Regions from separate parts of the Jeotgalibaca arthritidis genome, predicted to be linked through region 2. Evidence: predicted binding sites of a transcription regulator. Region 2 holds the regulator's gene; each other region holds the start of a gene.

Region 1 (3,292 bases), 810 kb from region 2:
GTTGTCTTAACTCAAGAAGGTTACTATAAACGCACAACTTTACGATCTTTCGCTGCCAGCGAACGAGATGATGTTGGGCTTCGTGAAGGAGATCAACCATTGTTAATTGAAAAAGCATCAACCTTAGATGCTATTGCAATTTTTACTAGCAAGGGCGATTACATGCATTTTCCAATTCACGAATTACCTGAATTAAAATGGAAAGACATGGGTCATCACTTATCACAAAGTATCCCATTCTCAAGTAATGAAGAAATTATCGCTGCTAAAGTTATTCGTCATGATGAACCGTTAACAGATAAACAAACGGTTGTCTTCATGACAAAAGAAGGTATGATGAAACGTTCACTGTTATCAGATTATCAAAGCTTTAGAGGCTATAAACGAAAGAAAACAACAGCGATTAAGCTAAAAACAGAAACTGATAGTGTCACTAATATTTACTTTGTTGATGAAACAAATACGTCTCATGAAGTATTGTTGATTACAAACGGCGGCTTTAGCTTGCGTTACTTACTCGATGAAGTATCACCAACGGGCTTACGAACAAGTGGTGTTAAAGCCATTAACCTAAAGGCAGATGATTATGTTGTCGGTGGTGCAGTCTTTGATCTAGACGATGAAAAGTATCCAATCTTAATCTTGACGCAACGTGGCAATGCTAAACGTTTTAGAACTGGAGAAATCCCTCGTTTAGGAAGAGCAAAACGCGGCTTAATGTTGATTAAAGAATTAAAGGCTAACCCACACCGAATTATCTTCGTCGATGCGGGAACAGATGCTAACAGTTTATACGCCCTTCGGACAACGAGAGGGCAAGATAAAGAAGTCTATAGCAAGTCTATTCCATTTACTGCTCGCTACACTAATGGTAGTGCTCTTCTTGCAGAACGAGATGAAGGCAACATTTTTACCATTAAAAAAATACATGACCTTTCACAATTAGAAGGATAAAGTAACACAAATTAGTACAGAAACAGACTGTTGTATAATACAGGCTGTTTCTTTTTTTTAAAAAATTTGTCTAAAAGGTGAATAAAATACGATGTTTGACGTTTGATAAAACGCTGTTAAATCAATGTTTTATCGGGTTTCTTCACACGTTTTAAATAAATAAAACAAAAAGCTTGAAAAGTGTTGCACAATCATTTTAACGTGTTATAATAGTGGCATAAAGTGTGTTACATAAATCACAATAAGCTATTTAAAATAGGGGGCAATACAAATGGAACAATGGCAAGGCTTTAAAGGTAAAACATGGAAAGAAGAAGTTGATGTTCGTGACTTTATTCAACAAAACTATACACCTTACGTAGATGGGGCTGACTTCTTAGAGGGTCCAACAGAAGCTACTAACTCGCTATGGGCACAAGTTATGGATTTAACAAAACAAGAGCGCGATGCTGGTGGCGTTCTAGACATGGATACAAAAATTGTATCAACGATTACATCTCATGGTCCTGGTTACTTAAACAAAGACAAAGAAAAAGTTGTCGGTGTTCAAACTGACGAACCATTTAAACGATCATTACAACCATTTGGTGGTATTCGTATGAGTGAGCAATCAGCAGAAGCTTACGGTTATGAAATTGATGCGGAAGTATCTAAAATTTTCCGTGACTACAGAAAAACACATAATCAAGGTGTATTCGATGCTTACACACCAGAAATGCGTGCAGCACGTTCAAATAAAGTTATTACAGGTTTGCCAGATGCTTATGGACGTGGCCGTATTATCGGAGACTACCGTCGTGTAGCACTATATGGTGTTGACTTCTTAATGCAAGAAAAACTAAAAGATTATGCAGTGGTAGGAAACGGTACAATGTCAGAAGATATTATCCGTCTACGTGAAGAAATGAGCGAGCAATACCGTGCATTGAAACAATTAAAAGAACTTGGAAATATTTATGGTTTTGATATTTCAAGACCTGCTGAAACAGCACAGGAAGCGTTCCAATGGTTATACCTTGGTTATCTAGCAGCTGTAAAACAACAAAATGGTGCGGCTATGTCTCTAGGACGTGTATCAACATTCTTAGACATCTACATTCAACGTGATCTTGAGAATGGTACATTGACTGAAATCGAAGCACAAGAAATTGTTGACCACTTTGTTATGAAATTACGTTTGGTTAAATTTGCACGTACACCTGATTACAACGAATTATTCTCAGGAGACCCAACATGGGTAACAGAGTCAATTGGTGGTATGGGTGAAGATGGTCGTACATTAGTGACAAAGAGTAGCTTCCGTTTCTTGCAAACACTTAAAAATATGGGAACAGCTCCAGAACCAAACTTGACTGTGTTATGGTCAACACATTTGCCTGAAGCATTCAAAAAATTCTGTGCTCATATTTCGATTGAAACAAGCTCAATCCAATACGAAAATGATGATGTGATGCGTCTAGAGTGGGGCGATGATTACGGTATTGCATGTTGTGTGTCAGCTATGCGTATTGGTAAACAAATGCAATTCTTTGGTGCTCGTGCCAACTTAGCGAAAACACTTCTATATGCGATTAACGGTGGTGTAGATGAAGTAACTAAGAAACAAGTTGGTCCTAAATACCAACCAATTACATCTGAATACTTAGACTACGATGAAGTAATGGAGAAATATGACTTAATGAATGAATGGGTTGCAGGATTGTACCTCAATACATTGAATGTTATTCATTATATGCATGACAAATATAGCTATGAAGATCTAGAAATGGCGCTTCATGATACACATATCGTTCGTACAATGGCAACAGGTATTGCTGGCTTCTCTGTAGCGATTGATTCATTATCAGCTATTAAACATGCTAAAGTAAAGGTTATTCGTGATGAAGATGGTATCGCTGTAGATTTCGAAATAGAAGGCGACTATCCAAAATATGGTAATAATGATGACCGTGCTGATGATATTGGTGTTTGGTTATTGAAAGACTTCATGAGTAAAGTGAAGAAACACAAAACTTACCGTGATGCAAAACATACAACATCAATTTTAACGATTACATCAAATGTTGTTTACGGTAAGAGTACAGGAGCAACACCAGATGGCCGTAAAGCGGGTGTCCCATTTGCGCCAGGAGCAAACCCATTACACGGTAGAGATACACATGGTGCTCTAGCAAGTTTATCATCAGTTGCTAAAATCCCTTACCAATACTCATTAGATGGTATCTCAAATACATTCTCAATCGTTCCAAAAGCATTAGGACGTGAGGCTGATATTCAAGAAGAAAACTTAGCAAGTATGTTAGATGGTTACGCACGTAAAGGTGGTCACCACTTGAAC
Region 2 (3,292 bases):
ACGATAAGCAAGGTGCCACGATAAGCGATTAGGTAGTTTTCTAACCAAGCTAATGTATCAATGTCCAAATGGTTAGTTGGCTCGTCCAAAATAAGTAAATCATTTTTTTCGAGTAGGATTTTTGCAAGTGCTAGGCGTGTCTTTTGACCGCCGGAGAGTTGCGAAACAGGTCGTTGGTGGTCTTCCTCGTAAAAACGGAAGCCGTGTAGAACTGAACGGATTTCTGACTCGTAGCCGTAAGCATTCTTTTCTTGAATTTCTTGTTGCAAGCTATCATACCGTTTTAGAGCTGCTTCAAAGGCTAGAGTGTCTTGCATCAACGTTTCATCGGTCAAGGCATGGGCTGCTTCTTCAGCTTCTTTCGTTAGTTTAATAATAGGTTCGAAGACCGACAACATTTCTTCCCAAATGGTATTGTCGGAATCAACTGTACTGTATTGGTCTAAGTAACCAATACGGAGATCTTTTTTCTTGGCAATCTTGCCTTCATCTGTGGGTTCAAAATCAGCTAGTATTTTTAATAAAGTCGATTTACCAGCACCGTTACGGCCGACCAAGGCAATTCTCTCTTGATCTTGAATGGTAATTTGAATATTTTCAAATAGGACTGTTGAACCGAAATGACGCGCAAGATTTTGGCCTTGCAATAATATCATAGGTGTATCCTCTTTCTCTATATAATGGTCGTTAAAATGTCAAATAAGAACATGCCATTTCATTTTATCATAGAATTTTAACAAGAGATAGGAACATTAATAGAAAAGCTAATGATTGTGAATAATGTCGCTACTTTTATTTAAAGCTTATTAAAATAAGGAAAACAAAGAATTTTTTTCACAAAAAGATACAAATTAGAGCAAAATACTAGATATTTCACAATGTGGTGCTATAATGTTATTATGTATTAGATTGCTAAGATTATGTGATTATTCTTTTTTATATAGATTTAAAACGTTATGCTGAAAGGGAGCGTTGTAATGTCAACAGAAATACCAAGAGCAACTGCCAGACGGTTGCCAATTTATCACCGTTATTTGAGATATCTGCATAACGCAGGAAAAGCAAGAATTTCATCAAATGAATTAAGTGAAGCTGTCAAGGTGGACAGTGCGACTATCCGTCGTGACTTCTCTTATTTCGGTGCTTTAGGAAAAAGAGGATACGGTTATGATGTGGAGTATCTACTTGATTTCTTCAGTAAAACATTAAACCAAGACCGATTAACAAACGTTGCTCTTATCGGAGTAGGTAATTTAGGTCATGCTTTATTAAATTACAACTTCCACTTGAGCAATAATGTGCGCATCAGTTGTGCTTTTGATGTGAACGAAGAAATTGTTGGCAAAATCGTTAGTGGTGTTCCTGTTTATGATATGTCTGAAATGATTGAACAACTACGCATCCAACAAATCGATGTTGCCATTTTAACAGTCCCTCAAAATGTTGCTCAAAAAGCGACTAATGATTTAACTGAGGCTGGTATAAAAGGTATCATGAACTTTACTCCGATTCGATTATCAGTTCCAGAAGATGTTCGTATTCAAAATGTTGATTTAACGAATGAATTGCAAACATTGATTTATTTCTTAGATAATAATATTTCCTAATAAAAAACAGTTAAGCTGCGGCTTAACTGTTTTTTATTTAGGATCGATATTTTTCTTGATTTTATAATACGTATCAAGCATTCTAATGCCGTTAACAATATTATTTGTAGCGAATAGAATACTTAGAATAGCTAAAAAGCCCCAGCCTGATGTGTTGACACTATCAACGGCAAAGTAGACAAATAGCAAACCAAAAACAAATTTCATACCGATTTGGATGAGAATATCTTTTAAAGTCATGAGATTCCTTTCTAAACAAACATAAATAATAAGCGGTTATTGAAACAGCTCAGGGAAATAAAGCGGTAAGCTGGCATAAGCATTCATTAAAGCATGCGCCATGATAGGGGTAAAGATGTTATTGGTTTTAAAGTATAAATAGCAAAACCATAATCCTAAAGACCCGTAAACAAGCATATGACCATCAAAGTGGATAAAGGCGAACAACAATGAGCTGATGACAGCTGATCCGACAATTCCGACACTTGATGAAGAGAGTTGGGCAAAAATCGCTTTTCTAAAGACAAATTCTTCCATGATTGGTCCAAATAAAACAATCATAAAAATTAAGAAAGGATAGTCACTAGCGGTGTCTAACAAGGTTTGTGTATTGACCGATTCAGAAGAGACGTTAAAGACAGCCATTTCAATTAGAGACGTTACAATTTGAAGTACAATTGAGCCGACAAATCCAATTAATCCCCATAACACAATCTTTTTAGTAGGTGCAGATGGTTTATCCGTTAGTTCTGTTGAAGGAGTCCATTCCTTAGTTCGGTTGAGTAAAATCATCCCAATTGTTCCTAAAAAGGCAAATAAAATGGTTAAATTCAACCTCATTTCAATTTGACGATTTTCTAGGAATAAAAACATTAAGGGAAGGGGTAATAGCTGAGCAGCGATGTAAACAAAAATAATTTTAGTCGCTGTAGAAAGTTTCTTTTTCATAAATCTCACCTTTCTGTTAAAGTTAAAAAGCAAGGATGCTTTTTCTTCAATAACGTGAAGTTTAAAGTCTATATGAAAGTATATCACAATTTTAAAAAAAAATAATAGTTTTGTCTTGCATTCACTAGTAGATTTGATTAATATAGAGTCATAGATTAGCACTCGTTAGATGAGAGTGCTAATTCAAATGATAGATTATGGAGGGATATTTGTGTTAAAACCATTAGGAAACCGCGTTATCATTGAAGTTGCTCAAGAAGAGGAGCAAACAGTCGGAGGGCTGGTGTTACCATCTTCAGCACAAGAAAAATCACAAACAGGTATTGTGATTGCAACGGGCGAAGGACGAGTAACTGACAACGGTACAAAGATTGACATGGTTGTTAAAGAAGGGGACCGTGTTCTTTTTGAAAAATATTCCGGTACCGATATTAAATACCAAGGCAAAGATTATCTCGTTATTAAAGAAACAGATGTCGTTGCAATTATTGACTAATTAAATTGATGAGGTGAATAGAAATAATGGCTAAAGATATTAAATTTTCTGAAGACGCTCGTGCAGCCTTACTAAGAGGCGTTGATATACTAGCAAATACAGTAAAAGTAACACTTGGACCAAAAGGACGTAACGTTGTTTTAGAGAAAGCATACGGTTCGCCGCTAATTACAAATGATGGTGTTACCATTGCTAAAGAAGTTGAATTAGAAGACCACTTTGAAAACATGGGTGCTAAACT
Region 3 (3,292 bases), 220 kb from region 2:
AAAGAAGAATTCGAACAGATTCGAGAAACTGCTAGCCCCATGTTAGTGCGCACCTATTCCGGTACAAAGCGAACGGTTGAAATGGCTCAAGTATATGAAGACCACCTCAATATCGCTTGGCACGCCCTGTCATTATGGTGGTTTAATAAGATGGACGGCAGGGGTCCTAATGATGTCTATCAAAATTTAAAGAACCATATCGAAACAATGGCCTATATCGCTAAAACGGACAAGCCCTTTGAACCCAATACGCCTCACCATTTTGCCTTTAGAGGGGCGGATGATACCACCTATGTCCTGTCTGCTTATCTAGCTGCTAAACTAGCAAAAAAAATGGGCATCAAAACCTTTATCCTGCAAGTCATGTTAAATACTCCCCGCTACACTTGGGGGATTCAAGACTTAGCAAAAGCCAGAGCTATGCTAGCTTTAATCAAACCGCTCGAAGACGACCATTTTAAAGTCATCTTACAACCTCGAGCAGGACTGGATTATTTTTCACCTGACCTAGACCAAGCGCGTGCTCAACTCGCTGCAGTGTCTGCCCTTATTGATGACATTGAGCCAAGCAATGAACAAAGCCCACCGCTACTTCATGTGGTCAGCTATTCAGAAGCCGCTCATTTGGCGACACCGCCCATCATCAATGAGAGCGTCCAAATTACCCACTATGCAATTCAGCGCTACCGCCAACTGAAAAGGGAAGGCCTTGTTGCTGATATGAGCCAAAACGATGACGTCGCCAACCGTACCGAACAACTGATTAAAAAAGTAACCCATTTAGTCAATGCGATTGAATCCCATATTCCAAACCCTTATTCCGCAGAAGGCTTCTATATCATCTTTGCCAGTGGATTTATGCCGACGCCATATATTTGGGCTGAAAAAGAAGAATTTCAATTTGCTACCCATTGGCGGACGAAACCAATAAAAGGCGGCGTCCAAGTTGTCGATCAAGATGGTCAAACAGTATCTGCCCAGCAAATTGCTGATTTTGCTATTAAAAATATCCCTGAAATCACTTATCGATTGCAGCAAAAAAAGGCTATTTTTTTGTCTAATAATCAAAAATTATAAAAAAGTTTCATTTTTTTAACTTCGTGATATAATAACAAAGTAATCGTTTTCTAATCATCTTTTCATCCATTAATTAATGCGGATGTTTTGAATGAAGTGTAGAAAAGTGTTAAGGTATTAGAGAGAAATGACACATTCAGCTATCTTTTGTATCAAAATAAAGCGAACAAATATTTTGGTTGAAATTTCACAATGTCATTAAATAGAAGCGTATGTAGATAGTTGAAAACAAAAAATTGGAGGAATATAGTTTATGCTAATCGGAATACCGAAAGAAGTTAAGAACAACGAGAATCGTGTAGGAATTACACCACTTGGGGTCGAATTGCTCGTTCAAAACGGCCACACAGTTATGGTGGAAACTAACGGAGGCGTTGGTTCCGGATTCACTGATGAGCAATATCGCGAAGCTGGTGCGACCATTGAAGAAACTGCAGAAAAAGTTTGGTCTGCAGAGATGATCATTAAAGTAAAAGAACCTTTAGAATCAGAATATAAATATTTTAGAAAAGACTTAATTCTTTTCACTTACTTGCACTTAGCGAATGAGCCTGCTTTAGCAACGGCTCTAGAAGAAGCAGGGGTTGTCGCAATTGGTTATGAAACGATGATTGGAGAAGCTGGCGACCTGCCACTATTAAACCCAATGAGTGTGATTGCTGGTCGTTTATCAGTACAAATCGGGGCACAATTCTTAGAAAGCCAATACGGCGGTAAAGGTGTGCTTATTGGAGGCGTACCAGGTGTTAGAAACGGAAAAGTTGTCATCATCGGTGGTGGTGTATCTGGACGTAACGCCTTGCAAATCGCGTTAGGTATGGGCGCTCATTGTACCGTTTTAGATGTGAAACCAGAAGTCTTGAGTGAAATCGAAGACCTATACGGAAGTGAAGTCGTAACCTTAATGTCTAACGAAGTAAACATCGCCAATGCCATTAAAGATGCCGATATTGTTGTGGGGGCTGTTTTAATCCCAGGACGTAAAGCACCAACATTAGTTTCAGAAGAAATGGTAGCTGACATGCAACCCGGATCTGTCATTGTCGATATTGCAGTTGACCAAGGTGGTATTTTCGCTACGGAAGATCACGTGACATCTCATGATGATCCGATTTACGTGAAACATGGTGTCTTACACTATGCTGTTCCGAATATGCCAGGTGCAGTATCACGCACATCAACCATTGCTTTGACTAACGTTACCTTGCCATATGCTGTTAAAATTGCTAACCAAGGTCATGTTGAAGCTGCTAAAGCTGATTCAACTATTTTAACTGGATACAACGTCTTCCAAGGTAAAATAACCAATAAAGATGTCGCAGAATCGTTGGAAAAAGAATACGTTGCTATTGAAGAATTAATCAAATAAGAAAAAGCCGCTCGTGAGAGCGGCTTTTTTGTGTCCAAATGTAAGATACAGCTCATTTTTTATAGACTAGGGGATTATAAGTTCAGCCATCAATGTCTAGCTCCCAAGTCCTGGCCTACTGAAAAAAAGATAAATTTGCCCCATTGCGCGCTTCGCTGCTCGCTAACGCATATCATTCGACTAACCCGCTGAAGCGTGAAGTCTCCTGACAATTCAGGGTCAAATTTCCTATTTTTTCATAGGCCAATGCGGACTTGTCCGCTTTTCTTATAGCTGTATCGACAGGATTGTCGGCAGAGTGATCAGCGATATGGGTTACTTTTTTAAATTATTTCAAAAGGAATGTTAAGTCGTTTACTTGAGCCATCTGAAATTGAAGCAACTGCACTATTCTTAGCATCAGACGGTGCCACAGCGATTACTGGCGAATCAAGGAACTTCAGCACATAAAAACATTCTGAACTTCCTCAAACTAGCAAAATGAGTGAATAGAACGTCCAAAATGTATTTATATTCACTCAAACCAGCAAAATGAGTGAATAGAACCGCCAAAAAGCATTTCTATTCACTCAAATCAAGCTAAATAGTTAACAGTGCAGCAAAAAGCCACCCCACAGAGCCTTTTGCTGCACTATTAAAAAAAAAACGAGCTGTTTATTTAGTTTTTTGAAAAAAATAGATTATAATGGTGTCAATTGTTTGAACTTATCTCAACAAAGGGATAAAGTATCAAAATGGGCCGGGAAAAATGAAGCAGCTAGCTGATGATTTTAGCTAGCTACTATCGTTCGATTTTTCTTGTATATAATGAGAGGGGAAAGGGAACATGTTGTAATGTTTCTGAAT

Evidence for each region. The regulator Rex, encoded in region 2, represses fermentation and respiration genes when NADH is low (regulators of the CRP and FNR family bind a similar motif). The targets are predictions, from matches to a motif close to TTGTGAANTANTTCACAA.
Region 1: pflB (formate C-acetyltransferase) is a predicted target of Rex. The motif match lies at 1,179-1,196, and genes of this name have one in related genera.
Region 3: ald (alanine dehydrogenase) is a predicted target of Rex. The motif match lies at 1,253-1,270, and genes of this name have one in related genera.

The regions. Positions count from the first base shown of each region.
Region 1 is NZ_CP049740.1:2,154,221-2,157,512, forward strand. Features, by position in the region: gene parC (DNA topoisomerase IV subunit A) at 1-954, shown strand, start outside; gene pflB (formate C-acetyltransferase) at 1,226-3,292, shown strand, end outside.
Region 2 is NZ_CP049740.1:1,346,173-1,349,464, forward strand. Features, by position in the region: gene G7057_RS06940 (ABC-F family ATP-binding cassette domain-containing protein) at 1-656, opposite strand, end outside; gene G7057_RS06945 (redox-sensing transcriptional repressor Rex) at 978-1,607, shown strand; gene G7057_RS06950 (YdiK family protein) at 1,641-1,847, opposite strand; gene G7057_RS06955 (CPBP family intramembrane glutamic endopeptidase) at 1,884-2,555, opposite strand; gene groES (co-chaperone GroES) at 2,767-3,051, shown strand; gene groL (chaperonin GroEL) at 3,078-3,292, shown strand, end outside.
Region 3 is NZ_CP049740.1:1,564,697-1,567,988, forward strand. Features, by position in the region: gene G7057_RS07955 (cobalamin B12-binding domain-containing protein) at 1-1,077, shown strand, start outside; gene ald (alanine dehydrogenase) at 1,331-2,446, shown strand.